DNA from 2 places in the Paenibacillus sp. ICGEB2008 genome. Region 2 is predicted to be linked to the other one. Evidence: predicted binding sites of a transcription regulator. Region 2 holds the regulator's gene; the other holds the start of a gene.
What was found. The regulator CtsR, encoded in region 2, represses protease genes until heat stress. The targets are predictions, from matches to a motif close to ATGGTCAATAAAGGTCAAACA.
Positions count from the first base shown of each region.

Region 1 (15,936 bases), on a different contig from region 2:
CTTTCTTCTGGGCCTTGCGCCACGGAGACCGAGCGACTCAGCTACAGGTTATTCAGGCGTTAAGCTTGATCGGTGACGATGAAGTGCGTCAGGCACTGGAGTCCTTCGTAGAAGATCCTGATCAGGAGAGTGAACTCAAACGCCGTGCTTTGCAAGTATTGCAAGAGCTGGCAGAGCAGGATGTGCAGCATACACACACGGAAACAGAACATCCTGAGCGGTTAGAGGCTGAGCAAGATCCGCATACAACTGAAGGTGACATTTCTGCTTCACCAGTTGATCCACAATGGCAGGCCGTGCTGGACAAGGTACTAACCGTCATGAGCAAATCATCCGATCCGGCCATGCAGCATGATTTGAGATCACTTTGGCAGGAGTATTTGGATCGGCTTGCTCCAGAGGTCCCGATGGTTCAGCATACTGAGGGATGGGCAGCTGCACTAGAATATTTGACAGCCAAAATGCATCATCATTCCGTCACCTATCAGGAAGTAGCTGACCGCTATGGTATTTCCGTATCGACCGTAAGCCGCTACGCACGTCAAATTGACAGCGTGTGTGGTATCAAACAGAAGCTAAAGCAGCCGCTCTCCACGTTTAAAAAGCAGGTCTAACATCTGCTCCAAACATCACTTAAAGGAGGCAACAAACGTATGTATAAATCCATAATTATTGGTACAGGTCCTGCAGGCTACACAGCCGCTATTTATTTGGCACGCGCCAACATGAATCCGCTGATCATTGAAGGAATGCAGCCCGGTGGGCAGCTTACCACAACGACTGAAATTGAAAATTTCCCGGGTTTTGAGCAAGGTATTCTCGGACCTGAGCTGATGGATAACATGCGCAAGCAGGCCGAACGTTTTGGCGCTGAGTTTACTTCCGGTTGGGTAGAGGAAGTCGATTTCAGCAAGCGCCCTTTTAAAGTGAAGGTAGAGGGTAAAGGCATCATTGAGGCGGAGTCGGTTATTATTGCTACAGGCGCGTCCGCCAAATATCTCGGCATTCCGGGTGAGCAGGACAATGTAGGTCGCGGAGTTAGCACATGCGCAACTTGCGACGGCTTCTTTTTCCGTGGGAAAAAGATTATCGTGGTCGGCGGTGGCGATTCAGCCATGGAGGAAGCGAGCTTCTTGACCCGTTTCGCTTCCAGCGTAACCTTGGTCCATCGTCGTGACGAATTGCGGGCATCTAAAATTATGCAAGACCGCGCACGTGAAAATGAAAAAGTACATTGGGCATTAAATCGTACTCCTCTGGAAGTTGTAACAGGGGAAACTGGCTTAAAGGGCTTGAAAGTACACAATAATGAGACCAACCAGGATGAGCTGATTGAGGCAGATGGCGTGTTTGTGGCGATTGGCCATACACCGAACACAGGCTTCCTGAACGGACAAATTCATACCGATGAACACGGCTATATTGAAGTGAAGCCAGGCACGACGGAAACGAACATCCCGGGTGTTTTTGCCTGTGGGGACGTGCAGGATAACCGTTATCGACAAGCCATTACGGCTGCGGGAACGGGCTGTATGGCGGCTATGGATTGCGAGAAGTATCTTGAAGGCAGCGCTATCCACGACTGGAGCGAAACACTGGATCAATAAAGAGTGTCTATAATACACAAAGTGGCTCATGTGAGGGGCTAAGACCCCTCTGTTAAGCCCCGTTGTTTGTTCAGGAAGAGAAAGCCTGGTGCATTTGCACAGGCTTTCTCCTTTTTATGATTATTGAATTTATAAATTTTCAGCGGAGCTAAACAATTCTATAATCGCAAGAAAAATTCGGTTAAGCGTGGTCTGGCTTCCTTGAAAGTACGTCAATAGACGTTTTTCTTACGGAGGCATGAGTTTAAAAGTTCAGCTAATCGTACATTTTTCAACAGGTAAGTGTCCTTGACCGTAACGGGGGCTTCAATTATAGTTGGAACGTAGGATTACTCCTACGAGGCAGGAATTTTAAGCATATATTTTATACCAGATTTTTAAGTAAATATAAAGGTGGCTTGGAACATGTCTGAAAGTATCTATGTAGGTGTCGATTTGGGCGGTACCGCGATTAAAGTCGGCATTTGTAATGAAGACGGACAGCTTTTGCACACATATGAGGGACCAACCGAAACCGATAAAGGTGTAGACGTTGTCATCGGTAATATCGAAAAATATGTGCGGCATATTGTTGAGCAATCTCCTTATGAGTGGGATCAACTAAAAGGTGTCGGTGCAGGTGTTGCAGGTTTTACGAATGTTCGTGATGGTATTATTGTCCTCGCTCCTAATATTGGCTTTCGTGACGTACCGATCCGTGCGCTCCTAGAGAACCGGATTGGCAAGCCTGTAAAAATAGACAACGATGCGAATGTTGCTGCGCTGGGTGAGGCTTGGGCTGGCGCAGGCAAAGGCATAGAAAACTGTGTATGCTATACCCTGGGAACAGGTGTAGGTGGCGGTATTATTATAAATGGTAGAATATACCAAGGTTCTTCGGGCATGGCTGGGGAAATTGGCCATATCAGCGTCGTACCTGATCTGGAGGCTATTCAGTGTGGATGCGGCAAAATGGGTTGCTTGGAAACTGTATCTTCCGCAACAGGCATCATTCGTATGGCCAAGGATGCTGTGGAACGTGGCGACCGGACCTCTCTGGCGCTGGAAGAACACATTGCTGCCAAGGAAGTATTCGATGCTGCTAAAGCCGGGGATGAAGTCGCGTTGCGTATCGTGAACCGGGCTGCCTTTTATTTGGGGAAATCGATGGCAGCGGTTGCCGCTGTGCTTAATCCAGAGTTGTTTATTATAGGCGGCGGTGTTTCTAAAGCAGGCGACTTTTTGTTTGAAGAGATGCGTCGCGTATACGCCAAGCTGGCACCTGAGCCGCTTCAAAAAGGGGTATATATCGTACCAGCGGTTTTAGGCAATGACGCGGGTATCGTAGGGGCTGCTGGGTTGCTGCTGCGCTCTTAATCCGGGGTTGACGATAGGGGTACTGACATAGAGCAAAGAAGCAAAAGGAGAGGGAAGTCCATATGACAGATAATTTAAAAAATGCTGCACCGTGGGCAACGCTCATTATTATTACAGGGATGTCAGGCGCAGGGAAGACCATTGCGGTGCAAAGCCTTGAAGACTTGGGCTTCTTCTGCGTTGATAATCTGCCCCCTGTGCTGATTCCCAAATTTGCCGAGTTGATTGAGCAGTCTAACGGTAAAATTGGCAAGGTGGCTCTCGTCATTGACTTGCGCGGACGAGAATTTTTCACCGCCTTGTCAGAATCGCTAAATTATATTAAAGATCATTTTACGATTCATTGTGAAATTTTATTCTTGAATGCGAATGACGGTGTTCTTGTACAGCGGTACAAGGAAAGCCGTCGACGGCATCCGCTTGCTCCAGATGGTATGCCTTTGGACGGGATTCGATTGGAGCGTAAGATGTTGGAAGAACTCAAAAGCTCCGCTACACAGGTTATTGATACCAGTACGATGAAGCCCGCAACCTTAAAGGCGAGGATTATTTCGAGATTTTCCCATCTGGAGAGCAGTATGCTGTCCGTGAACATTACATCTTTTGGCTTCAAGTATGGTATTCCCATTGATGCCGATCTTGTATTCGATGTGCGCTTCCTGCCTAATCCCCACTATGTGGACCAACTACGTCCACACACGGGACAGGATAGCGATGTATATGATTATGTTATGAAGTGGCCGGAGACCCAGGCGTTTCTAACCAAGTTGTTGGATATGTTGCACTTTTTGATTCCGCAGTATCGCAAAGAAGGTAAAAGCCAGGTCATTATCGGTATTGGCTGTACTGGAGGTAAGCATCGTTCAGTTGCAATATCGGAGTATTTAGGAAAAATGCTGGGTGCCAGCGAGACAGAATCCGTTTCTGTTTCGCATCGGGATGCTGATCGGGACCGGCATTAATGAGGTGAAATCATGAAAGAGACCGGATCACAACGGGAGCGCCCACGTATTGTTGTTATGGGCGGCGGAACCGGCTTGTCCGTCATGCTGCGGGGCTTGAAGCAAAAGCCGCTGGATATTACGGCTATTGTTACAGTCGCTGACGATGGCGGAAGCTCCGGGATATTGCGCAGTGAGCTGCAGATGCCCCCTCCAGGGGATATCCGCAATGTGCTGACTGCCTTGGCTGACGTGGAACCAGTAATGTCAGATATGCTAAAATACCGTTTCGGTGCTGGATCAGGATTGTCAGGCCATAGTCTGGGGAATTTGATCTTAGCAGCGATGACTGATATATCGGGGGATTTTGTAACGGCGGTGCGTGAGCTTAGCCGTGTATTTGCTGTCCGGGGGCGTGTACTGCCAGCGGCTGAAGAAGGCGTTGTGCTCAGCGCCGAGATGGAGGATGGCACGGTGATCACCGGGGAGTCCAAAATCCCGGAAGCGGGCGGACGCATCAAACGTGTTTTTCTTGAACCGACTCACGTGGAGCCGTTGCCTGAGGCTGTGGAAGCCATTAATGAAGCCGATGCGATTCTGATTGGTCCCGGCAGTCTATATACCAGCATTTTACCGAATCTGCTTGTGCCAAAGCTTGCTGAGGCTGTGGTGAAATCGGATGCGATCAAAATATTTGTCTGCAACGTGATGACCCAGCCAGGGGAAACCGACGGCTATACAGTGGGAGATCACCTGCAAGCGATCTATGAGCATGTTGGGCATCACCTCTTTGACTATGTCATTGTGAATAACGGGCAAATTCCACCCCAAGTACAGGAGATGTATGCCGAGCAGGGAGCTAAGCCTGTTCAGGTAGACATGGGCGAGCTGGCTGATCGAGGATATAAAGTAGTTGCAGATACGTTAGTTCTGTTCCGTACGTATTTACGGCATGATGCCGACAAACTGAGCCAGCATATTTATCAATTGGTACAAAACTGGATGTTAAGAAGGAGGTGAGTCCCTTGTCCTTTGCGGCACAAACGAAAAAAGAGCTTACGATGATTGAAAGCCAGCCCTGCTGTGAAAAAGCGGAACTGTCTGCGCTCATACGTATGCTCGGATCCGTACAACTGTCGAATAAAAGGGTGATATTGGACGTGTCCACAGAAAATGCCGCGATTGCAAGGCGGATTTACTCCTTGATCAAAAAGCATTTTCAACTTCACATCGAACTGCTTGTACGGAAAAAAATGCGCTTGAAAAAAAATAATGTGTATATTGTCCGTATCCCCAATGGTGTACAAGAGCTGCTAAAGGAGCTTTATATTGTCTCAGAAGGTTTCTTGTTCACTGACGGGATTAATCGTGATATCATTCGGAAAAACTGTTGTAAGCGGGCTTATCTGCGGGGTGCCTTTATGGCAGGTGGCTCTGTGAATAATCCAGAGGGGTCGTCTTACCACCTTGAGATTTCTTCGATGTATGAGGAGCATTGTCAGGCGTTAGTTGATCTCGCTAATGAGTTTCATCTCAACGCCCGCTGTATTGAGCGAAAAAAAGGCTTTATCCTTTACATCAAGGAAGGCGAGAAGATCATTGAGCTGCTCAGTATCATTGGGGCGCACCAAGCCTTGTTCAAGTTTGAGGATGTACGCATTATGCGCGATATGCGCAATTCCGTAAACCGTATTGTTAATTGCGAAACAGCGAATTTGAACAAGACGATCGGAGCCGCTGTCCGGCAAATTGAGAATATCAAGCTGCTGGAGAGGGAAGTTGGTTTGGAGACCTTGCCGGATAAGCTGCGTGAAGTGGCAGAAATTCGACTCGCTCATCCCGATTTAAATTTGAAAGAAGTCGGGGAAATGCTCAAAGGGGTCGTGAGTAAATCGGGTGTAAATCATCGACTTCGCAAAATTGATGAGATGGCTGACAAAATCAGGGGGGAAAACGGCCTGATTCCGTAAAAAAGGATCTGTGGGGCTTTTAGCCCCGGTTTTTTTAGTTTTTTTTTCTAGTGTCTGTCCCGGGTTAATGTTATAATGTGATAAATAAAATGGAGTAAATAGCGTCCAGATTTATTTGATGAGGGGGTAAGCTGACATGTCAAAACATCCAGTAGTCGTACGCTTGAAAACAGGACTGCACGCCAGACCTGCTGCGCTGTTCGTACAGGAAGCGAATAAATATTCATCAGAAATTTTTGTGGAAAAAGAAGACAAAAAGGTTAATGCCAAGAGCATCATGGGTATTATGAGCCTCGCCATCAGTACAGGTACTGAAATCAATATTAGTGCCGAAGGTGCGGACGCCGAACAGGCTGTAAACGCTTTAGTAAGTCTGGTTAGTAAGGTTGAGCTGGAAAATCAATAAACGAACATCTGCTTTGTGATATGATGTATCTCTTAGTGAAAGCCCCCTCGGGGGCTTTTTTTTTGTATCCAGAGAAAAGTATTCAACCCGTCCCACCATTAAGCTATTGATGTATATTTATTTGAATATAGCGACCGCATTAAGTCCAAGCTACAAATAATTAAAACTCCTGTGGTGTGCCTTGTTTCGGAAATTTATACCGCTTGACTGCAACCTTTTCCCGTTTTTTCCGTCTGGAAGGTACAAACATTTTCAAGAAAGAGGTTGAGTACGATGAGAGTTTGGACAAGAACAGTAAGCACAGCAATTCTTGCAGGAGCATTATTAGCTGGAGGAGTAGCAGGAGGGCTGTGGACGGGAGCTGATCGCGCTTATGCTGCAACGGCGACGACGGCGAATGGTGTAATTAACGTGAGTGGAAGTGGTGAAATAATGGCTAAGCCAGACATCGCTTATCTCTCTATTGGGGTGCAATCGGAAGGAAATACTGCTGCTGCTGCTCAAAAAGCTAATGCTGCGAAAATAAACAAGGTCACACAGCTGTTAAAAGAAAAATGGAGTATCAGTGCAGACGATATTCAGACAAGCCAGTTCTCTGTACAACCTAACTATACCTATAACGAGAAGGAAGGACAGAAGCTCAAAGGCTACATTGCTAACCATACACTTTCAGTGAAATATCGCAACTTGGACAAAATTGGTCAGCTGCTGGATGAGGCTACAAACTCCGGTGCAAACAACGTAGATAATATACAGTTTTCCGTAGAGAATCCTTCTTCTTATGAAGAAGCTGCTATTGCAAAAGCGTTGGATAACGCTCAATCCAAAGCCAGTGCCGTAGCAAAATCAGCTAAACGCGGCTTAGGGGCTCTGGTGAATGTGACAGTAGATGGCGGGGAAGCTCAGGTTTTCACACAACGTGAGAATGCCATGTCCAAAGCGCTCATGGATATGAGTGGCGGAACAGAGATACAGTCGGGCCAAGTAACGGTGAAAGTCCAAGTGTCTGCCCAATATGAGATGAACTAGTATAGGCCATTAAACGGAGCCGCAAGCGCCTGCAACATTGCAGGGTGACTTGTTGGCTTCTTTTGTCTATTGAAACCGTTTTGTAATGAGTCTGTCATAGCTAATGGCTGTTAGGTGTACAGATTGAAATCAGTGAGTGTACAGATTGTAAACTACATACAATAGGGTATAGATATAATAAGAAAAGTGATCAAAACACATAGATAATACAGATTCACAATAGGAGGAATACTTACGATGAACAAGCATACGAAAAAATGGGGCTCAGCACTGCTGGCAGCGGGAATCTTAGCAGGGGTTGCGGTCATTCCCGTTTCCTATATTGAGGCAGCTTCGACCAAACAGCAGCAAGCGACAACACAGCAACCAGGGGTCACCATCCAATGGAATGGTAAAACGTTGGCCGCTAAAAGTGTACAAGTGAACGGGAACACAATGATTCCAGTGGCAGCACTGCGTGATAGTTTGGGAATTCCGGTGAGCTATGACACCAAGGAAGGGACATATACAGTGGGGAGCGGGTACAACAAGCTCTATATCGTGGTCTCCTCCTCGGATGCCTATGCCAATGTGAACGGGATCAACACGCGCAGCATGGATGCCAAAATGATCGCCGGGAAGCTATATATTCCTATGAGTCTGCTGAAAGACTATCTGGGTATCGATGCGCAGTGGAATGCAACTCAGAAAACAGTAACATTGAGTAAAAGCCAGCTAAATCCGATCACAATTGCATCTCAGACGCTTCCAGCTTCGAGTAATGCAAAGGTATCCTATAAGATTAAGTATCCGCAAATCAGCGGCAGCCAGCTGAATCCTGAGGCTCAACAGGCCATTAATAATGTGCTTAAAAAGCATGCAGAGACAGTATTGGCAGCAGGCAAAAAGATGGTGGCAGAGGGAGAGGTTACAGCAGAAAGACCGTATGATTTCGAAAATGATTTTGCAATTGCCTATAATAAGGACGGTATTCTAAGTGTGATTATGCAGGACTACTCGTATACAGGTGGCGCACACGGTATGACGGCACGTAAAGGATATACGTTCTCGCTTGCTGATGGTAAGCAGTTGCAATTGTCTGACGTATTGAAGGCAAATCCTAACTATAAAAAGTTCCTGAATGCTGATTTGAAGAAAAAAATTGATGCGCTCCAGGCTGGCGAAGGTTTTGAGAAATTTAAAGAGTTGGCCGCAGATCAGAATTTTTATGTGACCAACAGTGGAGTAACCATCGTGTTTGATTTGTATGATTATGCGCCATACGCTTATGGAATTCCGGAGTTTACTTACTCGTTCGCTCAACTGCTGCCTCAGGGCGGCAAGCCTTTTGCGGGACAAAATCAATAATCTGGATTAGTTATATATTGAAAATTAATAGTAAATAAAAAAGACTGCCTACCGGATACGAAAATCCGAGGCAGCCTTTTTTATTTACCAGCTATTCAGAAGAAAACCACTTTTCTTATACACCTTCTGGAGAGGAGCTAGTTAACACTTTATCAATAATACCGTATTCCTTGGCATCATCAGCGGACATGAAATAGTCGCGGTCTGTGTCTTTTTCGATGCGTTCCAGTGGTTGACCTGTGCGATCTGCGAGAATGCGGTTCAACTTGTCACGCATTTTCAGAATGCGACGGGCACGAATTTCGATATCCGTTGCCTGTCCTTGTGCACCGCCTAGTGGCTGGTGAATCATAATTTCACTGTTTGGCAAGGCAAAACGTTTACCTTTGGCACCTGCATTCAGCAAGAAAGCACCCATGGAAGCAGCCATACCTACACAAATGGTAGATACGTCAGGTTTAATGTATTGCATCGTATCGAAAATGGCCATACCAGCTGTGATGGAACCGCCAGGGCTGTTAATATACAAGTGAATGTCTTTTTCAGGATCTTCAGCAGCCAAAAACAGCATTTGGGCAATAATTGAGTTGGCTACAACGTCATTGACGTCCGAGCCCAACAAAATAATGCGATCCTTCAACAGTCTGGAATAAATGTCATAGGCGCGTTCGCCGCGGTTACTTTGTTCTACTACCATAGGAACATAGCTCACGTCAAAAAACCTCCCTTAAATCGTTAGTGGATTTGGTGGATATGCCGAATACACATCCCTATTTATAAACTGTTACCGTATTAACCACATGATAAACAATTTCAAACAAAAAGTCAAAGAAAGTCAAACTATTGATTAAAAAAAAAGAACGCTTAGCGCTCTTTTTGGTTAAAAACATCATATGGAACATTTAGCCAATCGTATAAAACGACGCGCCCGCGAGGAATCGAACCTCGATCTCAGGCTCCGGAGGCCTACGTCATATCCGTTGGACCACGGGCGCAAAGATGAATCATTACAAACAACCAACTAATTAATTGGAAACAAAGATGATTATATGATATACGGCATTGAATTGCAAGCTTTTATTACGTGCGCATATTCACATAAAAAGTTGAGAAATATAGGTTCAGATAGACTTGCATGTGAAGCAAATATTGGGTAAGATATACGTGGGACTTAAAAAGTTATCCCGGGACATTTTAAGACCAGTTAGAGATATAGCATAGAGACAGAACTTAGAAGTGTGCGGGAGTGGAAAGCATGCGAAAGATATTAGAAATACAGAAGCAGCTTCTGCCCGACCTCATGGATGTTTTGAAAAAAAGGTACACGATCCTGCATCAGATTATGCTGTCCGAAGTTATCGGACGCAGAACACTGGCAGCTTCACTGGATATGACCGAGCGCGTACTGCGCGCTGAGACTGATCTCCTTAAAGCGCAAGGGCTAATTGAGATTGAGAGTGTGGGCATGAAGGTGAGCAAAGCAGGACTGGATCTGCTGGAACAGCTGGAGCCGATTGCGAACAACTTGTTCGGCCTGTCCCAATTGGAGGATCAGATTCGTCAAGCCTACGGTTTGAGGAAGGTGGTTGTCGTTCCAGGGGATTCGGATGCTTCACCGTTAGCGAAGCAGGAACTGGGCCGTGCTGGCGCAAAGGCGCTGCTGAGTGTTATGGATGACGAGGACGTGGTCGCTGTAACAGGTGGCACGACGATTGCAGATGTGGCGGAACAACTGGCATTACCTGCTAACGGCCCGCTTAAGGGCGGATGGTTTGTACCGGCACGCGGGGGTTTGGGAGAGAGCATGGAAATGCAGGCAAATACAATTGCCTCCACGATGGCTCGCAAGGTCGGCGCTCAATACCGTCTGCTCCATGTACCGGATTTGCTCAGCAATCATGCTTACAACTCCTTGCTTGAGGATACGAATATTCAGGATATATTAAGCCTGATTCGAGAGAGTCGTATTATCATTCACGGGATAGGCAACGCCATAGCAATGGCCCACAGACGCAAGCTTGACCCTGAAACCTTTGCCCAGATCAGCAATGAGGGTGCGGTCGCCGAATCGTTTGGTTATTATTTTAACGAAGACGGCGTCGTTGTTCACAGAATGCTGACGCTCGGACTCCGTTTGGAGGACATCAGGCGTACGGAGACGGTGTTAGGTGTGGCTGGAGGCAAGAGCAAGGCTGCTGCTATTCATGCAGTATTGCGTTTCGGACAGGAAGACATTCTTGTCACCGACGAAGGCGCTGCTGCCGAGATTGTAAGCCGTTATTTAAGAGATTGATAAGGTTTTTTAATTGTGTTGTCTTGACGGGCTTTCGGGTCTGTCTTGAATATATAAAACTAAACTAAACGAACTTTGGGAGGAACTCACTCATGACAGTTAAAGTTGGTATTAACGGTTTCGGACGTATTGGACGCCTTGCTTTCCGCCGTATTCAAGACGTAGAAGGTATTGAAGTAGTAGCAATTAACGACTTGACAGATTCCAAAATGCTGGCACATCTGTTGAAATATGATACAACACAAGGTACTTTCCAAGGACAAGTAGAAGTACATGACGGTTTCTTCAAAGTAAACGGTAAAGAAGTTAAAGTTTTGGCTAACCGTAACCCTGAAGAATTGCCTTGGGGAGACCTGGGCGTAGACATCGTTCTGGAATGCACAGGTTTCTTCACAACTAAAGAAGCTGCTGAGAAACATTTGAAAGGCGGCGCTAAAAAAGTTGTTATCTCCGCTCCAGCTACTGGCGACATGAAAACTGTCGTTTACAACGTAAACCATGAAATTCTGGACGGAACTGAAACTGTAATTTCCGGTGCTTCTTGCACAACTAACTGCTTGGCTCCTATGGCTAAAACACTGCAAGACAAATTTGGTATCGTTGAAGGCTTGATGACTACAATTCACGCTTACACTGGCGACCAAAACACTTTGGATGCTCCACATGCTAAAGGTGACTTCCGTCGTGCTCGCGCAGCAGCTGAAAACATCATTCCTAACACTACTGGTGCTGCTAAAGCAATCGGTCTGGTTATCCCTGAGCTGAAAGGTAAATTGGATGGTGCAGCTCAACGTGTTCCAGTACCAACAGGTTCCCTGACTGAGCTGGTAACAGTTCTGGAGAAAAACGTAACTGCTGAAGAAATCAACGCAGCGATGAAAGAAGCTTCTGATCCTGAAACTTACGGATACACTGAAGATCAAATCGTTTCTTCTGACATCAAAGGTCTGACTTTTGGTTCCCTGTTTGATGCAACTCAAACTAAAGTTCTGACTGTTGGCGACAAACAACTGGTTAAAACTGTAGCTTGGTACGACAACGAAATGTCCTACACTGCACAATTGATCCGTACGTTGGAATACTTCGCTAAATTGGCTAAATAAGAATTCCTTATCGAGCAACATCATAGAGCGGAAACAGGTGTTATTGTTTCCGCTCTTTATATATCAAAATGTGCCTTAAATTCCTGTTTCGTAAAATTATAAGGGTGCGGAGGAATATGGAGATGAACAAAAAGAGCGTACGTGATATAGAACTGAATGGAAAACGGGTGTTTGTTCGTGTAGATTTTAACGTTCCGGTTGAGGATGGTAAAATTACCGATGACAAGCGTATTCGCGAAACCTTGCCAACCATTAACTACCTAATTGAAAAAGGTGCAAAAGTTATTTTGGCGAGTCACTTTGGACGTCCAAAGGGTCAAGTTGTTGAATCCATGCGTCTGACTGCTGCTGGTGTGCGTTTGTCAGAACTGCTTAATAAACCTGTTGTTAAGGTGGACGAAGCAGTTGGCGAGGCTGTTAAAGCGAAAGTGGCTGAACTGAAAAACGGCGATGTGCTATTGCTTGAAAATGTACGCTTCTACCCAGGAGAAGAGAAAAACGATCCTGAACTGGCGAAGCAATTTGCTGAGCTGGCTGACATTTTCGTGAATGATGCTTTTGGTGCAGCACACCGTGCTCATGCTTCTACAGAAGGTATCGCGCATCTTCTTCCGGCTGTTTCCGGCTTGCTGATGGAAAGAGAGTTGTCTGTTATTGGTAAAGCCCTGTCGAATCCAGATCGTCCTTTTACAGCCATTATTGGCGGTTCCAAAGTAAAAGACAAAATCGACGTAATCGACAACCTGCTGAACATTGCAGATAACGTAATTATTGGCGGCGGTTTGACTTATACATTCTTCAAAGCTCAAGGTCATGAAGTAGGTCAATCTTTGCTGGATGAATCCAAACTGGACGTAGCTCTTGGATTTATTGAAAAAGCGAAGAAGCTTGGCAAAAACTTCTACCTTCCTGTGGATATCGTTATTTCTGACGATTTCAGCGCTACAGCGAACACGAACATTGTGGACATCGACGGCATTCCTGCAGATTGGGAAGGCGTGGATATCGGACCGAAAACTCGTAAAATCTATGCAGATGTTATCAAAAACTCCAAATTGGTTGTTTGGAATGGACCAATGGGTGTATTTGAAATCGAGCCTTTCGCTGGCGGTACTCGTGAAGTAGCGGAAGCTTGTGCTACAACAGAAGCATACACCATCATTGGTGGCGGTGATTCTGCGGCTGCGGCTGAAAAATTCCACTTGGCTGACAAAATGGATCACATCTCCACTGGCGGCGGCGCATCCCTGGAATTCATGGAAGGCAAAGCACTTCCGGGTGTTGTTGCACTTAACGATAAATAATCAAACGCATTACGCGTAATAAAGGCTTTAGGGCACCTAATAGTTAGGAGTTGAAACCATTGAGAACACCGATTATCGCGGGTAACTGGAAGATGTTCAAAACCGTACCAGAAGCTAAAACCTTCATCGAAGAGATCAAAGGTAAAGCAGAGGTTGCAGGAGTGGAGAGCGTTATATGTGCTCCATTTACAAATCTTCCTGCTCTGGTTGAAGCAGTAAAAGGTACATCTATTAAAATCGGCGCACAAAACCTGCACTTTGCAGAAGATGGCGCATTTACAGGTGAAATCAGCGGCGGAATGCTGAAAGATCTGGGCGTAGACTACGTTGTGATCGGACACTCCGAGCGTCGTGAGTATTTCAACGAAACAGACGAAACGGTGAACAAAAAGGTTCATGCAGCATTCCGTCATGGCCTGACACCAATCGTATGCGTAGGCGAAAAGCTGGAAGACCGTGAAGCAGGTCAAACCAAAGAAGTTGTAAAAGTGCAAACTGTAGCAGCTTTTGCTGGTCTGGCTAAAGATCAAGCGGCACAAGTTGTAGTTGCTTATGAGCCAATCTGGGCCATCGGAACAGGCAAATCCTCCACTTCGCAGGATGCGAATGAAGTGATTTCCTACATCCGTAGTCTGATTAAAGAGCTGTATGATGAAAATACAGCAAATGCTGTACGTATTCAGTACGGTGGTAGTGTAAAACCTGAAAATGTTACTGAGTACCTGGGTCAAAGCGATATCGACGGCGCGCTCGTGGGCGGTGCCAGTCTTCAACCGGCGTCGTACATCGCGCTTGTTGAGGGGGCGAAGTAAGATGACAGCACCAAAACCGGTAGCTTTAATTATTATGGACGGATTCGGACTGCGTGACACTGTGGAAGGCAATGCGGTTGCACAGGCCAATAAACCGAATTACGACCGGTATTTAAAACAGTATCCACATACTACTTTGACGGCTTCTGGTGAAGCGGTGGGTCTGCCGGAAGGACAAATGGGTAACTCCGAAGTAGGTCACTTGAACATCGGCGCAGGCCGAATCGTATATCAAGATTTGACTCGTATTTCGAAGTCCATCCGTGAAGGCGAGTTCTTCGACAATGAAACATTGGTTAAAGCCGTGCAGCATGCGAAGAAGAACAACACTAAACTTCACTTGTACGGACTTCTGTCCGACGGTGGTGTGCATAGCCATATCAGCCATCTGTTCGCTATGCTGGATCTGGCTAAAAAAGAAGGATTAACCGAAGTGTACATTCATGCTTTCATGGATGGACGTGACGTTATGCCTGATAGCGGCGTAGGCTTTATGCAACAACTGGTCGCTAAAATTCAGGAAGTGGGCATTGGCCAAATTGCAACCGTACAAGGACGCTATTATGCAATGGACCGCGACAAACGTTGGGAACGTGTTGAGAAATCTTACCGTGCAATCGTATACGGTGAAGGTCCTCAATATACCGACCCACTCGAAGCATTGAAGGAATCGTATGAAAAATCAGTGTTCGATGAATTCGTGGAGCCAACTGTTATTGTGAAGGCTGATGGAAGCCCTGTAGGGCTGGTTGAAAGCAATGACTCTGTCGTATTCCTGAATTTCCGTCCTGACCGTGCGATTCAATTGTCTCAAGTATTTACCAATGAAGATTTCCGTGGTTTTGACCGTGGGCCACAATGGCCTAAAAATCTGCACTTTGTTTGCCTGACCTTGTTCAGTGAAACGGTTGGAGGCTTTGTTGCCTATGAACCGAAAAACCTGGACAACACGTTTGGCGAAGTGCTGGTACAAAACAACAAAAAGCAATTGCGTATTGCTGAGACAGAAAAGTATCCGCACGTTACTTTCTTTTTCAGTGGCGGACGCGATGTGGAGCTTCCTGGCGAAACTCGTATTTTGATCAACTCGCCTAAAGTGGCTACATATGATCTGCAGCCTGAAATGAGTGCGTATGAAGTAGCGGATGCTGCTGTTAAGGAAATCGAAGCCGACAAGCATGATGCGATTATCCTGAACTTTGCCAATCCGGATATGGTTGGACACTCCGGTATGCTGGAACCAACAATTAAGGCAGTAGAGACAACGGATGAGTGTGTTGGACGTGTTGTAGATGCAGTTAAAGCCAAAGGCGGCGTGGTAATTATCATCGCTGACCATGGTAACGCGGATATGGAAATTGATGAGCAGGGACGTCCGTTCACAGCTCACACAACGAATCCGGTTCCGTTCATTTTGACTGACGAAAATATCGTTCTACGTGAGCATGGAATTCTGGCTGACGTAGCTCCAACGCTTCTGGATTTGATGCAACTTCCGCAACCTGCGGAAATGACAGGAAAATCTATGATTGCATCCCGCAAGTAAGCTTGATTTAATAAGTATAGGCTTGACCAATAAATTATGAATTACAAAGGAGATTAAGTACAAATGACTATTATTTCTGACGTGTACGCTCGCGAAGTCCTCGACTCCCGTGGTAACCCTACGGTTGAAGTTGAAGTATATCTGGAATCCGGTGCGATTGGTCGCGCTATCGTTCCTTCTGGTGCATCCACAGGCGCTCACGAAGCTGTAGAGCTTCGCGAT
Region 1 covers NZ_AMQU01000020.1:41,088-57,023, reverse strand. The annotation lists gene C400_RS0118550 (tetratricopeptide repeat protein) at 1-614, shown strand, start outside; gene trxB (thioredoxin-disulfide reductase) at 654-1,607, shown strand; gene C400_RS0118540 (ROK family glucokinase) at 2,013-2,963, shown strand; gene rapZ (RNase adapter RapZ) at 3,026-3,925, shown strand; gene C400_RS0118530 (gluconeogenesis factor YvcK family protein) at 3,938-4,924, shown strand; gene whiA (DNA-binding protein WhiA) at 4,930-5,874, shown strand; gene C400_RS0118520 (HPr family phosphocarrier protein) at 6,011-6,280, shown strand; gene C400_RS0118515 (SIMPL domain-containing protein) at 6,554-7,309, shown strand; gene C400_RS0118510 (PdaC/SigV domain-containing protein) at 7,547-8,656, shown strand; gene clpP (ATP-dependent Clp endopeptidase proteolytic subunit ClpP) at 8,772-9,368, opposite strand; tRNA gene C400_RS0118500 (tRNA-Arg) at 9,580-9,651, opposite strand; gene C400_RS0118495 (sugar-binding transcriptional regulator) at 9,912-10,949, shown strand; gene gap (type I glyceraldehyde-3-phosphate dehydrogenase) at 11,042-12,052, shown strand; gene C400_RS0118485 (phosphoglycerate kinase) at 12,175-13,356, shown strand; gene tpiA (triose-phosphate isomerase) at 13,416-14,168, shown strand; gene gpmI (2,3-bisphosphoglycerate-independent phosphoglycerate mutase) at 14,170-15,714, shown strand; gene eno (phosphopyruvate hydratase) at 15,778-15,936, shown strand, end outside.
Region 1: a site for CtsR is predicted at 9,478-9,498, ahead of clpP (ATP-dependent Clp endopeptidase proteolytic subunit ClpP). Genes of this name have one in related genera too.

Region 2 (15,936 bases):
GTGAGGTTATCATCCTTTTTTTATGCATTTTGTGGATGGACACCTGATTCTAAGGTTGACAGAGGGAAGAGGCTTTGCGACACTCTAAGTGCGTATTTTTTTAAAGGTCCAAGTATACGAGCGAGGTGACGAAGTTATGGAGATCAGACAATTACAACGTGAGGAATTTGAAGCAGCTATAGGATTATCCCAGTATGCTTTTCAGTTTACAATGACCCCGGAGGATCTGGAGAAAGCCAAGAAGAAATTCAAACCAGAACAAACATGGGGGATATTCGACGGACCTGACTTGAACGCTAAACTGACTTTGCTACCACTACAGGTATACATACATGGTCAGGTTTTTGATATGGGAGGCATTGCTGGTGTGGCAACGTGGCCGGAAAAGCGTCGCGGAGGTATGGTTTCACGTTTGTTGACGCATGCGCTTGAAGAAATGAAGACTGCAGGACAAAGCCTTTCTTTTCTGCATCCATTTTCTTTTGCCTTCTATCGTAAATTTGGATGGGAAACGTATACTGAGTACAAAAAATACGTCATTCCAATTGATAAATTCCCTGCTAAACTTAAAACAGAAGGTATAGTCAAACGGGATATCAAAAATATTTCAGAACTAGACCAAGTGTATCAATCGTATGCTTCACGTTACAATGGTACGCTGGTACGAGATAAGGCATGGTGGCAGGAACGGATTTTAAATGAGAATTATCGAACTGTAGTATATTACACAGATGCAGGCGATCCTCAGGGATATGCACTATACAAAATAGAAGATAAACAGTTAAATTGTGATGAGTTGGTATATGAAAATGAGACGGCACGTCGGGCTTTGTGGACTTATTTTGCAAACCATGACTCAATGATAACCCAAGGTAAATTTATTTACGTTCCAGCAGATGACAATCTGCCTTTTTTACTCGATGATCCGCGAATTCAACAGGAAACGGTGCCTTATTTTATGGGGCGTATTGTGGATGCTGTTGCTTTTGTAGAGAGATACCCTTTTGAGCAGATTGGAGAGGAGACAAGTTTAACCTTACATCTGACAGATCGGTATGCTCCTTGGAATGAAGGAGTATGGAGATTAACGATTACTACGGAGGGGCAAGGACATCTGGCAAGAGTGGATAAAAGTAATTTATCTGAGAACGACACAGTAGCTGACTTGGAACTGGGAATTCAGTCATTAACAACTTTAATGCTCGGCTACCAGCAAGCTGATAACCTGTTTAATTGTGGGCGCATTGAAGGAAGCAGTGAGTCTGTGGCTGCACTTAAACGTGTAATACCAACAAAACAAACGTTCCTATTGGATTTTTTCTGATAAAGGCCCAATTAGATTTTCTTAATGCCCAACTCTTTTTAACCAAATTGGATGTGGGATATCATAATTATTCAAAGCTCTTTCCATAATGGGAAGAGTTTTTTTGTTCTAGGGTATAAAACATAATTAGATTGCGAAAAATGGTATTGACCCCTTGGCAAAAATGAAATTTGTGCTATAATACAAATATAGTCAAAGAAAGTCAAAGTCAATCAGAACCAGTGTGTATCTACAGAAGTATAGCAATAATGACATGATTTGCGTATAGTTAGGAGCTGCTTCTTATGGACAGAAGAGAAGTGTATGATTTATCGCAAATAAAGGTCACACTAGAAACGAAACGGTACAATTCCAATGGATGTACAATAGGTAATGGCCTGAGTACAGCTTAGATTCGTGACTTTACCGTTTGGTTAAGTTCAATATACGGCGGACTCTGTGGAGCGTGAAATGTACTTGAATACTTGCGTTTCCGTTAGTGGAGGATGATGAAATGCGCAATGTTTCCGACATTATTGAACAATATTTGAAGAGCATGCTGCTGGAAAGTCCCCAAGGCTTAGTGGAGATTCAGCGCAATGATCTGGCTGACCGCTTTTCCTGCGTACCGTCGCAAATTAATTATGTAATTAGTACCCGGTTTACGCTGGAAAAAGGTTATGTGGTGGAAAGTAAACGCGGTGGTGGAGGTTATATTCGGATTCAGCGAATTCAATTACCTGCACAGCATGCGATCCATACACACCTTCATCAGAGCATCGGGGAGGAAATTAGCCAATCGGCAGCAGAAGGATTGATTTATCAGTTAGAGGAAGCTCATTTTTTAAGCAAAAGGGAAGCTGGTCTTATAAAGGCTGCTTTATCAAGAGATACGTTATTGCTGAAGCTTCCCTATCGTGACCAACTGCGAGCAAGATTGCTTAAGGCTATGCTGATCTCGTTGCTGGCGGCCAAATAGCTAGTATCCATTAACCAGTGAATAGAGATTTGCAATTCAGATGTAGGGATTTGTAAAAATCCTGACGTTGAAGGAGGTGCTTTTATGCTGTGCCAAGAATGTAATATGCGGCCGGCAACTTTGCATTTCACCAAAATTGTGAATGGCGAAAAGACAGAGTTTCATATTTGTGAGACATGTGCGAAGGAAAAAGGGGAGATGATCCCTGGAACACCTAATGGCTTTTCGATTCATAGCTTGTTGTCGGGGATGTTGGATTTTGATTCTAGCACTAAAAGCCAGTCTTCAGGTCACAGTGTTCCCCAAAATCTGCAATGCAAGGATTGCGGTATGACTTATACACAGTTTAGTAAGCTAGGACGTTTTGGATGTCCATCATGCTATCAATATTTTGATAGTCGTCTGGACCCTCTGTTCAAGCGTGTGCATGGTAGTACGAGTCATGTTGGGAAAGTTCCGGTCCGTACTGGAGGCCGACTAAAGGTTAAACGGCAAATTGATGATTTGAAAAAAGAGATGCAACAACACATTGTACAGGAAGAATTCGAATCAGCTGCTGAGCTTAGGGATCAAATCAGAAAGCTTGAAAAAGAAATGACTGAAGAGTAAAGTTTGTGAAGAGTAGGAGGGAATGCGTGATGCCCAATATCCGATTTACGGAAAAGCCGCTAAGTGATTGGATGCGTGGTGATGCTGCGGATTCGGAGATTGTCATTAGTAGCCGGGTAAGAATTGCGCGTAACTTGCAGCATCTGCCTTTTCCCATGCTTGCTACCAATCAGCAGTCGGAGGAAGTGCTTCAACGCTTAACGGATATCCTTCAGTATGATGATTTGGGTCGTTTTGGTACTTTTCATACCTTGAAAATATCCGAGTTGGATGAGATCGACAAGCAGGTACTGGTTGAGAAGCACTTGATTAGTCCTAATTTGGCGAACGAATCTCGCAACGGTGCTGTGTTGATTAGTGATGATGAATCAGTTAGTGTTATGATAAATGAAGAGGATCATTTGCGTATTCAGTGCTTATATCCCGGATGTCAGGTTAGAGAAGCTTGGGAACGCGCTATGGTCATTGATGATGCATTTGAAGCGCATGTTGATTATGCATTTGATGATCAGAGAGGTTTTCTGACCAGTTGCCCGACGAATGTCGGCACAGGTATGAGAGCTTCGGTGATGATGCATTTGCCCGCATTGGTCATGACTCATCAAATCAATCGTATATTGTCCGCTGTTTCACAGGTGGGTCTTACAGTTCGCGGTATTTATGGTGAAGGCAGCGAAGCAGTTGGGAATTTGTTTCAGGTATCCAATCAGATTACCTTGGGACAAACCGAAGCGGAAATTATCGAGAATCTGCATGGCGTGGTGCTGCAAATTATAGAGCATGAACGTTCTGCCAGAGAACGATTGATGAATGAATCCATGCTGCGGATTACAGATCGGGTGATGCGTTCATTCGGTATTTTGTCATATGCAGCAGTTTTGGATTCCAAGGAGGCTGCACAGCGGCTGTCCGATGTACGTCTCGGTGTAGATTTAGGAATTTTGGAGCGTCCTTCCATTGCAGCGATGAATGAGCTTAATGTGATGACGCAACCCGGCTTTTTACAAAAAAGCTTTGGGGATAAAATGAATACCGGTGAGCGCGATATGTACCGGGCGAAGCTGATCCGGCAAAAATTAGGCACAACCCTTTAATATATAGAATGATCTGAAATACACACTGTGGAGGTGCAGGATATATGATGTTTGGAAGATTTACGGAACGTGCACAGAAAGTGCTTGCCTTGGCCCAGGAAGAAGCTGTTCGATTGGGACACAACAACATTGGCACAGAGCACATTTTGCTAGGACTCATTCGTGAAGGTGAAGGAATTGCAGCGAAAGCCTTAATCGGTTTAGGGCTGGGACTGGAAAAAATCCAGGATGAAGTGGAAACACTGATTGGACGCGGTCAAGAGCAACCGACGAACATTGCCTATACTCCACGTGCCAAAAAAGTCATTGAGCTGTCTATGGACGAAGCACGTAAATTGGGTCATACCTATGTAGGTACCGAGCATATTTTGCTAGGCCTTATTCGTGAAGGTGAAGGCGTAGCAGCACGTGTACTGAACAACCTGGGTATCAGTCTGAACAAAGCGCGTCAGCAAGTGCTTCAATTGCTCGGCAGCAGCGAGGCGGTTTCCAGCCATCACGGTGCTCCAGCTAATGTCAGCACGCCAACTCTGGACAGTCTGGCACGCGATCTGACGGCTTCTGCGAAGGAAAATAACCTGGACCCCGTTATTGGGCGCAGCAAGGAAATTGAGCGCGTTATTCAAGTGCTCAGCCGCCGTACAAAGAACAACCCTGTTTTGATCGGTGAACCTGGGGTAGGTAAAACGGCGATTGCCGAAGGATTGGCACAAAAAATCATAGCGAATGAGATTCCCGAAACGTTGCGCGACAAACGCGTAATGACACTCGATATGGGTTCTGTAGTAGCAGGTACTAAGTATCGTGGTGAATTTGAGGATCGCTTGAAAAAGATTATGGACGAGATTCGTCAAGCTGGAAATATCGTACTGTTCATTGATGAGCTGCATACACTGATTGGTGCTGGTGGAGCGGAAGGCGCAATTGATGCGTCCAACATCCTGAAACCTGCTCTGGCACGTGGCGAGCTGCAATGTATCGGTGCCACCACGCTGGATGAATACCGCAAATATATTGAGAAAGATGCTGCTTTGGAGCGTCGTTTTCAACCTATAACCGTGGATCAACCTTCTCCAGAAGAAGCGATTCAAATCTTGTATGGTCTGCGCGACCGTTACGAAGCGCATCACCGTGTAAAAATCACTGATGAGGCTATTGAAGCTGCAGTAAGATTGTCAGATCGTTATATTACGGATCGCTTCCTACCGGATAAGGCTATTGACCTTATTGATGAAGCGGGCTCCAAGGTAAGGCTGAATTCCTATACAGTACCGCCAAACCTGAAACAGCTGGAAAACCGTCTGGAAGATATCCGTAAGGAAAAAGATTCAGCGGTACAAAGCCAGGAGTTTGAAAAGGCAGCTGCACTGCGCGATACAGAGCAAAAAATTCGTGAAGAGCTGGATGTCACTAAAAACCAATGGAAAGAACAACAGGGGCGTACAGATTCCGAAGTTACACCAGAGGATATTGCTCAGGTCGTTGCCATCTGGACTGGTGTCCCAGTCAGCAAGCTGAAGGAAGAAGAAACACATCGTTTGCTGAATATGGAGCAACTGTTGCATGAACGGGTGATTGGGCAGGACGAAGCTGTTAAGGCAGTAAGCCGGGCGATTCGCCGGGCACGCGCCGGTCTGAAAGATCCGAAGCGTCCAATCGGCTCCTTTATTTTCCTCGGTCCAACTGGGGTTGGTAAAACAGAGCTGGCACGCGCCTTGGCTGAATCTATGTTTGGTGATGAAAATGCGGTTATCCGTATTGATATGTCCGAATATATGGAGAAACACTCCACATCCCGTTTGGTAGGAGCGCCTCCAGGATACGTAGGATATGAAGAAGGTGGCCAACTGACTGAAAAGGTACGTCGTAAGCCTTACTCTGTTGTGTTGCTGGATGAAATTGAAAAAGCACACCCGGAAGTATTCAATATTCTGCTGCAAGTGTTGGAGGATGGACGTCTGACGGATTCCAAAGGACGTGTTGTTGACTTCCGTAACACACTCATCATCCTAACATCCAACGTTGGTGCACAGGCAATCAAACGTAACTCCACGCTTGGTTTTACAGCTGTTGTGGACGCTGGGGCGGATTACGATAACATGAAAGGCAAAGTGATGGATGAGCTGAAGAAAAGCTTCCGTCCTGAGTTCTTGAACCGGATAGACGAAATTATCGTTTTCCATTCTCTCGAAGAAAAACATATTGCCGAAATTGTTTCACTCATGTCCGAAGAGCTGCGTAAGCGTCTGAATGAATATGAGGTGGACTTCGAGTTGACAGACAAGGCTAAGAATTTCCTTGCCAAGGAAGGCTTCGATCCAGCGTATGGTGCGCGTCCATTGCGTCGTGCAATCCAGAAGCATATTGAAGATCGCCTGTCCGAGGAACTGTTGACTGGAAACATTTCTAAAGGCGACTCTCTCTATATTGATGAAGAGAACGGTGCATTGACAGTAACGAAAAAGGATAATGTATCCGCGAAGTCCTAAAGCAGTTTAGTAAATAAAACATTAGAAAAGGGTGTCTCGCAGGCTGGAAAGCTATTGCGAAGGCACCCTTTTTGTGATTGAACACCTTGAAAGGGTAGGGTAAAAGCTTTGGGAAAGTTTGTGATATTGCTTTACGTCCGCCAAGCTTCAATGGTAAACTTTTATTGTTACAGCTCTTTCAGGTGCTGTGTGAAGATAAATTTGACATCATCGTTGTCAAGAAGGAGCCAGGGAATAAAGTATGGCTAAAGTGAAAACTAAATTTTCCTGTACAGAATGTGGCTATGAATCGCCTAAATGGTACGGAAAATGTCCTGGATGCCAGGCATGGAATTCCATGGTCGAAGAAACGGAAAGCGTTGTAAAAACTCAAGGAATGGGATCTTCCCTTCTTACTCATAGCACAAAAGACAAACCGCTTCCTATTATTGAAGTGGAGAGTGGCAAAGAAACACGAATTTTGACGGGAATTGGTGAATTAAATCGTGTACTCGGTGGAGGTGTGGTGCCAGGTTCACTTGTTCTGGTGGGTGGTGACCCGGGGATCGGTAAGTCTACGCTTATGCTGCAAACCTCTAATGAGCTGGCTTTAACTGGTTTAAAGGTACTCTACGTGTCTGGTGAGGAATCCGTCCGCCAAACGAAGCTACGTGCAGATCGCCTCGGTGCTTTGTCTCCCAGTCTGTACGTATTATGTGAGACGAATTTGGAGACGATTGAAGAAGCAGTGGACAGCTTGAAGCCGGAGTTTTTGGTCATCGACTCGATACAGACTGTATATTTGCCTGAGGTGACAAGTGCGCCTGGTAGTGTAGCTCAGGTGCGCGAGTGTACTTCACGATTTATGCGGATTGCCAAGGGATTAGGTATTGCTACAGTACTGGTAGGGCATGTGACCAAAGAAGGCGCTATTGCAGGTCCGCGTTTGTTGGAGCATATGGTCGATTGTGTACTTTATTTTGAAGGAGAGCGCCATCATACGTATCGGCTGTTGCGTGCGGTTAAGAATCGTTTCGGTTCTACGAATGAAATTGGTATTTTTGAAATGGCCGAAAGTGGTTTGCGTGAGGTGGCGAATCCTTCTGAGCTCTTCCTGTCCGAACGGCCACTGGGGGTGGCTGGTTCCACAGTCGTTGCCAGTATGGAGGGAACCCGGCCTGTGTTGGTTGAATTGCAAGCATTAATTGCGGCTACGCATTTTCCATCTCCACGCCGAATGGGTACGGGGATTGACCATCATCGGATGGGATTAATCATTGCCGTATTAGAAAAGCGGATGGGCATGTTTTTGCAAAACCAGGACGCTTATCTCAATGTTGCTGGAGGCGTAAAGCTGGATGAACCAGCGGTGGATTTAGCCATAGCGGTGAGCATTGCTTCCAGCTTTAGGGATGCTCCTACCAAGCCGTACGATGTGATTTTTGGTGAAGTAGGACTGACAGGCGAGGTGCGGGCTGTATCCCGAGCAGAACAGCGAGTGCGAGAAGCAGAGAAATTAGGTTTCAAACGGGTGATCATGCCCGAGAAAAGCTTGAAGGGCTGGACACATCCAAAAGGGATACAAATTATAGGAGTTGGAACGGTGGCAGATGCACTGGCAGCCGCATTAGATTAGGGGGCATTGAGGATGAAGGAAGCGAGCCAACTGGATAAAATGAACGATTTGCTACGGCTTGTGGCACCGGGAACTCCCTTTCGCGACGGATTGGAAAACGTTTTGCGTGCCAAAACGGGTGCTCTTCTGGTCGTTGGCTATAGCCCGGAAGTAATGGAAGTCGTGGATGGCGGTTTCTCTATTAATTGTGACTTTTCGCCGAACTATTTGTATGAGCTGGCTAAAATGGACGGCGCAATCATATTGAGTGAGGATTTAAAACGAATTTTATATGCCAATACGCAATTGATTCCCGATTCTTCCATTTCGTCCATAGAAACAGGGATTCGGCATCGGACGGCGGAACGAGTTGCAAAGCAGACTGGCAAACTGGTTGTGTCTATTTCCCAGCGTCGTAATATTATTACGTTGTATCAGGGGACTTTACGGTATGCGCTCAAGGAAATCGGGGTTATTTTAACGAAAGCTAATCAGGCTATTCAGACGTTAGAAAAATATAGATCCGTATTGGGGCAAGCCTCAACGAATTTAACTGCATCTGAATTCGAAGAACTGGTTACCATGCCGGAGGTCGTTAATGTCATTCAACGGATCGAAATGGTGCTGCGCATCAAAATGGAGATCAAACGATTTATTAACGAGCTCGGGAATGAGGGCAGGCTGATTAGCATGCAGATGGAGGAGCTTGTCAGTAATATCGAGGAAGAAGCTTGGTTGCTGTATAAGGATTATGCCAAAGACGACAGCGACGAGAAGATCCGTGAAATTATATTGGGACTCAAACGTTCTACGGACGACGAATTACTGGATGTGAATCATATAGTACGTTTATTAGGCTACCCTTCTTCAGCAGCGACATCAGAAGAATATATTGCTGCACGCGGATATCGGGTGCTGAACAAAATACCTCGTTTGCCAAATGTGATTATTCATAATCTGGTAGAGCGGTTTGGACGTTTTCCACATGTCATCACTGCAACGATAGAAGAACTGGATGAAGTGGATGGTATAGGAGAGGTTCGTGCACGTACGATTAAAGAAGGGCTTAAACGTTTACAGGAACAAGTTTTTATTGACAGACAAATGTAAATGTAATACAGTGAAAGGATTATAATGGAACAATTCATACATTGAGGTGAAGAGATGATTACCAAATCAATTCCGAACATGTGTACCTTGGGTAACTTGTTTCTCGGAATGATCGCCATTTTATTGGCCGTAGACGGAAAATACAGTCTTGCCGCTATTATGGTTATTGTCGCCATGTTGTTGGACGGACTGGATGGAAGGATGGCCCGGGCTTTGAATGCCCAGAGCGAATTCGGTAAAGAACTGGACTCCTTATCAGATATGATATCTTTTGGTGTTGCTCCCGCAGTTATTATGTACATGGTTGCTTTTCATGATGCGAATTCGGCTTTGGCTTGGACGGTTACAGCCATTTTTCCGATGTGCGGAGCATTGCGTTTGGCTCGATTTAACGTACGTCCCGGTGTACCAGGTTATTTCACAGGTTTACCCATTCCGGCAGCAGGTGGCGTATTAGCCACGTTGTCCTTATTCCATAACGAGATTTCATTGTTATACATGTCGATTGCCATGTTGCTAGTCTCTTATTTGATGGTTAGCTCCATGAGATATCCAAATTTCAAAAAGGTCGGCCTTCCGAAAAAAGCGATCTGGGTTGCTCCGTGGGTCGTAATTGCAGCGGTGGTTCTAGCTGTTAAATTTCCTGATCAGCTGTCGAAGCTGATTTTTGTACCACTGGTGCTTTATGCGTTGTACGGTATGAAGCTGAACATTCGGAAGTTATCACGCAGACGTGGACGTGAGCGGGATCGTTCTAAACAGGAAGAACAGGACGATCAATATCGTCATTCGCAACGTTAGTGTCAGACAAGGACTACAAGAAGCATTTATTTCCTTGATTCATTCAAGGGGATAAATGCTTTTTTTATGCATAAAAAGTGAAAACACAGGGTTAGTTATGTGGGAAATGGACCATACTGGTAAGGGAAGTGCTATGTATCCAATAAATAGCAGACTGTTGAAAAGAAAATAAAGGAGGTATAGAAACTCAATGTGGAGAAAGGCTATTTTAACTTTTACAGGATTGTGCGGCGCGTGGTTTGGCTATACGTTATACCAGCGGATAGGAGGCTTAGTAACGTGGATGCCACAATGGTTGAGTGATGGTTCTTTACCAGGAATGGCTGTTTGGATGTTAGCGGGAGCGGTGGTATTTATGGTTGGCTGCTCATTCGCAGGGGCGTCCGTGGCGAATCGATTGCAGCAGGGTATTGAAGGTTTGGTACGAATTCCGATGAATGAGATGATGGCAGGTGTCATGGGGCTAGCAGTGGGGCTGATCCTTTCCTTGGCAGTTTATCCACTCTTTTCAGGGTTAGGGGCACCTGGTTTACTTATCCAGACCGCGGTTACCTTGGTATGTGGATATGTGGGGTTGATGGTTGGGCTAGAAAAACGGGACGAGTTGTCATCCTTTTGGAGTTCAGGCTTTTTTGGTCGGGGAACGGATGTAGAAGAACGCAAGCTGGAGGAACATAAAATTTTGGACACCAGCGTCATTATAGATGGGCGTATTGCGGATATCTGCAAGACAGGTTTTATTGAAGGGACCATTGTGATTCCTGAATTTGTGTTGGAGGAGCTTCAGCATATCGCAGATTCTTCAGATTTACTTAAGCGTAATCGTGGGCGGCGGGGTCTGGATATTTTGAATAAAATCCAAAAAGAGCTAGATGTGAATGTGCTGATTTATGAGGGAGATTTTGAGGAAATTTCAGAGGTCGACAGTAAGCTGGTTAAGCTTGCAAAGGTGTTGCAGGGTAAGGTTGTAACTAATGATTTTAACCTGAATAAAGTATGCGAACTTCAAGGTGTGTCTGTGCTGAACATCAATGATTTGGCGAATGCAGTGAAGCCTGTCGTACTGCCCGGTGAGGAGATTATGGTGCAGATTATCAAAGATGGCAAGGAGCATGGGCAAGGTGTCGCTTATCTGGATGATGGTACGATGATTGTTGTGGAGGGTGGACGTGACTATATTGGATCTCTCATGGAAGTACTGGTCACGAGCGTACTTCAGACCTCTGCGGGCCGCATGATCTTTGCTAAACCGAAATTATTGGAAAAAGCTCAATAAACGAGGTATGATGAAGTAGATGTGTTATCATACGGATCGTCCAAGTACGATCAGGGCAGGAGTTATTTGAATGAACAATCAGGTAGGAGTCGTGATTGTGGCGGCCGGGCGCGGCTCCCGTATGGGAACGCAGGAGAGCAAGCAATTTCTGCTTTTGCGAGACAAGCCCATCTTCATACATACACTTGAAATATTCGCAGCAATGCCTGAAGTGGATGAAATGGTGATGGTTACTGGAACTGGAGATGTGGAACGCTGCAGAGACTGGATTCATCAATACAAGATTGGTAAAAATGTACGGGTGGTGGCTGGTGGCAGTGAACGCCAGCATTCGGTTTATCGCGGTTTGCGCCACTTGCGAACAGATTGGGTGATGGTGCATGATGGTGTGCGGCCATTGATTCAACCTGAGCTTGTACGTTCATGCCTGGAGGCTGCTCAGCGTACTGGTGCTTCTGTAGCGGCAGTACCTGTAAAGGATACGATCAAGCAAGTGAACGGGGATGGTATCATTACAGCAACGCCGGATCGCCGAAGTCTGTGGACTATTCAAACGCCACAGACTTTTCGTCTTTCCGATCTGCTGCGGGCTTATGAGGAAGCGGAGCAGACAGGATTTTTGGGGACAGATGATTCCATGCTGGTGGAGCGAATAGGCATTCTAGTTACTGTCGTTCAGGGCAGCTACAAGAACATCAAAATTACTACGCCTGAGGATTTGGAGATGGCGGCGTTATGGGTAAAGACAGAGGGAGAGGATATCAAATGATTAGAGTGGGGCAAGGATTTGACGTCCACCAGCTGGTGGAAGGAAGGCCATGCATCATCGGAGGCGTAAATATTCCGTATGAAAAAGGTTTGCTGGGTCATTCCGATGCAGACGTGCTGCTGCATGCCATTAGCGATGCTATCCTGGGTGCGCTTGGCTTGGGAGACATCGGAAAGCATTTTCCAGATAATGACCCTGAATTTAAGGACGCGGATAGTCTTAAGCTACTGGAGCATGTGTGGGGGCTGGCTAAAGAGCGGGGATACCGATTGGGGAACATCGATTCTACAATTATTGCGCAGAAGCCCAAGATGGCATCGTACATCCCGCAGATGAATGAAATCATCGCCCGGGTGCTGGAAGCAGAGGAGTCATCCCAGGTAAATGTCAAGGCGACGACGACGGAGCAACTCGGGTTTACCGGGCGAAGCGAGGGAATCGCGGCTCAGTCGGTTGTCTGTCTAATCAAGTAAATGCTATCATCTTGAGTAATTCTATTTGGAGGAGATTATATGAGCACGGAAGTTCGTGTACGCTATGCACCAAGTCCAACAGGACATCTGCATATTGGAAATGCCAGAACGGCATTATTTAATTATTTGTTTGCCCGCAATCAAGGCGGGAAATTTATTATTCGCATTGAAGATACAGATGTGAAGCGCAATATTGAGGGCGGAGAAGAAAGCCAGCTTAAATATTTGAAATGGTTGGGTATGGACTGGGATGAAAGTATAGACGTGGGCGGCGAGTTCGGACCTTATCGCCAGACCGAGCGCTTGGACATCTACAAAACATACTGGCAGGACTTGCTGGATCGCGGTTTGGCATACCGCTGTTATTGTACGGAAGAAGAACTTGAACGCGAGCGTGAAGAACAGATGGAACGTGGGGAGACACCGCGTTACTCAGGAAAACACCGTGATTTAACAGAAGAACAGTGCCAGGCATTTGAAGCAGAGGGCCGTGTACCGAGTATTCGATTTCGCGTACCAGAAGATCGTGAATATACGTTTGATGATATTGTTAAAGGTCAAATTACGTTCAATTCCAAAGAAAGCGGCGATTTTGTTATCGTCAAAAAAGACGGTATTCCGACATATAACTTCGCTGTAGCGGTTGACGACTATTTGATGAAAATATCACATGTACTACGGGGTGAGGATCATGTATCCAATACACCGCGGCAGTTGATGATTTTTGAAGCTCTCGGCTGGGAGCCTCCACGCTTTGGTCATATGACGCTGATCGTAGGCGAGGATCACAAAAAGCTCAGCAAACGAAATGAATCCATTATTCAGTTCATGGAGCAGTACGATAAGCTGGGCTATCTGCCGGAAGCTATATTCAACTTTATTGCATTGTTGGGCTGGTCTCCGGAAGGCGAGGAAGAGATCTATGATCGGGAACAATTAATCTCGATTTTCGATCCTAATCGTTTGTCCAAAAGCCCAGCTGTATTTGATACAAACAAGCTTGCTTATTTGAATAATCATTATATTAAAAAAGCTGATCCTGAACGGATTGCCAGCATGGCAATTCCACATTTGCAGGCAGCAGGACTGTTGCCGAATGATTTATCGGCTGAACAACAGGATTGGGCTAAAGCTCTTGTCCGCTTATACCAAGAACAAATGACTTCAGCGTCTGATATTGTGGCGTTGTCTGAGTTGTTTTTCCGTTCACATCTGGAGTTGGATGCTGATGCGGCGGCTGTTCTGGCTGAAGAACAGGTTCCTGATGTACTTAGAGCCTTTGCAGCTAAGGTTGAAACGAGCGAGGAATTTACAGCTCCACAAATGGCCAAGCTGATCAAAGAAGTCCAAAAGGAAACTGGTTTTAAGGGGAAACAGCTGTTCATGCCGATTCGTGTGGCCCTTACAGGTCAAACTCATGGACGGGATCTGAACGAGACCATCTATCTACTTGGACGTGACAAGGTATTGGACCGTCTTAAGGCACAAATTAAAGGCTGATATTTCTTGTCAATTTGTTGTCTTTTCGCTATAATGACTCCATTGATATGGATTGATACTTACGTGTAAAGGCTGCGAACAGGAGAAGTACACTGCATAAGGGCATCTGCCAGAGAGGACGGTCGAGGGGAAACCCCAGGCTGAGAACCGTCTAGATGACCTGCGGAGGAAATGCGCCTGGGAGCCGTGCGCCCGAACCCTCGTTAGCCTACAATGCTAATGTGGCAAGGGCTTGCCGATTCGTTCCCGTTACAGGACGCCAAAGACGGACTTTTCTGCTTTTTTTGTAGCAGATATGTTCGAAGCAGAGTGGGACCACGTATATGCGTCTCTGCAGCCTAGGCTGCAGAGACGCTTTTTCATTTTTATCAGATTCAGACTCGCTGTAGACTGAAAATTGTCGAAGAATGCTGGTGACTACGAAAATTGGCGAAATGTGAAGTGTGATGCGGCAAGGATATGGAGGGAATAGGAGGGCGACATGTTCAGGCATTTCAAATCCGATATTCAAACTGTTTTGGATAATGATCCGGCCGCCCGGAGTAAGCTGGAAGTCATTTTTACGTATTCTGGCGTTCATGCCCTTTGGGCACACCGAATTGCACATTGGTTTTATTTGCGAAAGTGGTGTACTCTAGCCCGTGTTATATCCCAGGTATCGAGGTTTATGACAGGAATTGAAATTCATCCTGGCGCTCGTATTGGAGATCGGCTGTTCATTGACCACGGCATGGGTGTTGTCATTGGCGAAACCTGTGAAATTGGCGATGATGTCGTATTGTATCAGGGGGTTACTCTTGGAGGAACTGGAAAAGAGAAAGGGAAGCGCCACCCCACCATTGGGAATAATGTCGTTATAGGCTCCGGTGCAAAAATATTGGGTTCATTTACGATTGGGGCGCAATCCAATATTGGCTCCAACTCGGTTGTGCTAAAAGAAGTTCCGCCAAACAGTACGGTAGTGGGTATCCCCGGGCGAGTGGTCAGACAGGATGGCAGACGTCCAGATCGACTTAGTCACCAGTTGCCTGACCCGGTCGTCGATTCCATACGGTCTCTTCAAATGGAAATAGAACGATTACGAGCAGAATTGTCTGATTTGAAGGAGGAGCAATCTGCTCAGAAACATCAGGTGACCCAAGAGAATAAATTACAAGGATAATTTTCATGAGGGAGGAACATAACGATGTCGCTTCAAATTTATAATACAATGACGAGGAGCCGGGAGCCTTTTGTGCCACTGGAGCCTGGAAAGGTTAAAATGTATGTATGTGGTCCTACAGTGTATGATTACATTCATATTGGTAATGCACGACCTGTAATTGTGTTCGACGTGGTACGCAGCTACTTGGAGTATTTGGGCTATGATGTAAACTATGTGGTGAATTTTACGGACGTTGATGATAAGTTGATCCGCAAAGCTCGGGAACTTAATATGGAGGTTCCGGCAGTTGCCGAGAAGTTTATTGCTGCCTATCATGAGGATCTGACAGGATTGAATGTTCCTGCTGCCAGCATAAATCCTCGTGTAACCGAAAGCATGGATCTGATTATTGATTTTATCAAGGACCTGGTAGACAAAGGCTATGCTTACGAGAATGATGGTGATGTCTTCTACCGGACCAAAATGTTCAAAGACTACGGACAGCTGTCAGGCCAAAAATTGGAGGAACTCCAGTTTGGGATTCGCATCAATGTGGATGAACGCAAGGAGAATGCCGAGGATTTTGTACTCTGGAAAGCAGCGAAACCGGGAGAAATTTACTGGTCAAGTCCTTGGGGGGATGGACGCCCAGGCTGGCATATCGAATGCTCTGCTATGGCTCGTCACTATTTGGGGGATACACTGGATATTCACGGAGGCGGACAGGATCTGCAATTTCCGCATCATGAATGTGAATGCGCACAATCCGAAGTGATTACGGGTAAACCATTATCT
Region 2 covers NZ_AMQU01000021.1:46,529-62,464, reverse strand. The annotation lists gene C400_RS0119060 (GNAT family N-acetyltransferase) at 137-1,324, shown strand; gene C400_RS0119055 (CtsR family transcriptional regulator) at 1,818-2,282, shown strand; gene C400_RS0119050 (UvrB/UvrC motif-containing protein) at 2,367-2,891, shown strand; gene C400_RS0119045 (protein arginine kinase) at 2,921-3,985, shown strand; gene clpC (ATP-dependent protease ATP-binding subunit ClpC) at 4,030-6,474, shown strand; gene radA (DNA repair protein RadA) at 6,716-8,089, shown strand; gene disA (DNA integrity scanning diadenylate cyclase DisA) at 8,102-9,178, shown strand; gene pssA (CDP-diacylglycerol--serine O-phosphatidyltransferase) at 9,233-9,979, shown strand; gene C400_RS0119020 (PIN/TRAM domain-containing protein) at 10,170-11,255, shown strand; gene ispD (2-C-methyl-D-erythritol 4-phosphate cytidylyltransferase) at 11,326-12,024, shown strand; gene ispF (2-C-methyl-D-erythritol 2,4-cyclodiphosphate synthase) at 12,021-12,497, shown strand; gene gltX (glutamate--tRNA ligase) at 12,537-13,997, shown strand; gene cysE (serine O-acetyltransferase) at 14,479-15,159, shown strand; gene cysS (cysteine--tRNA ligase) at 15,184-15,936, shown strand, end outside.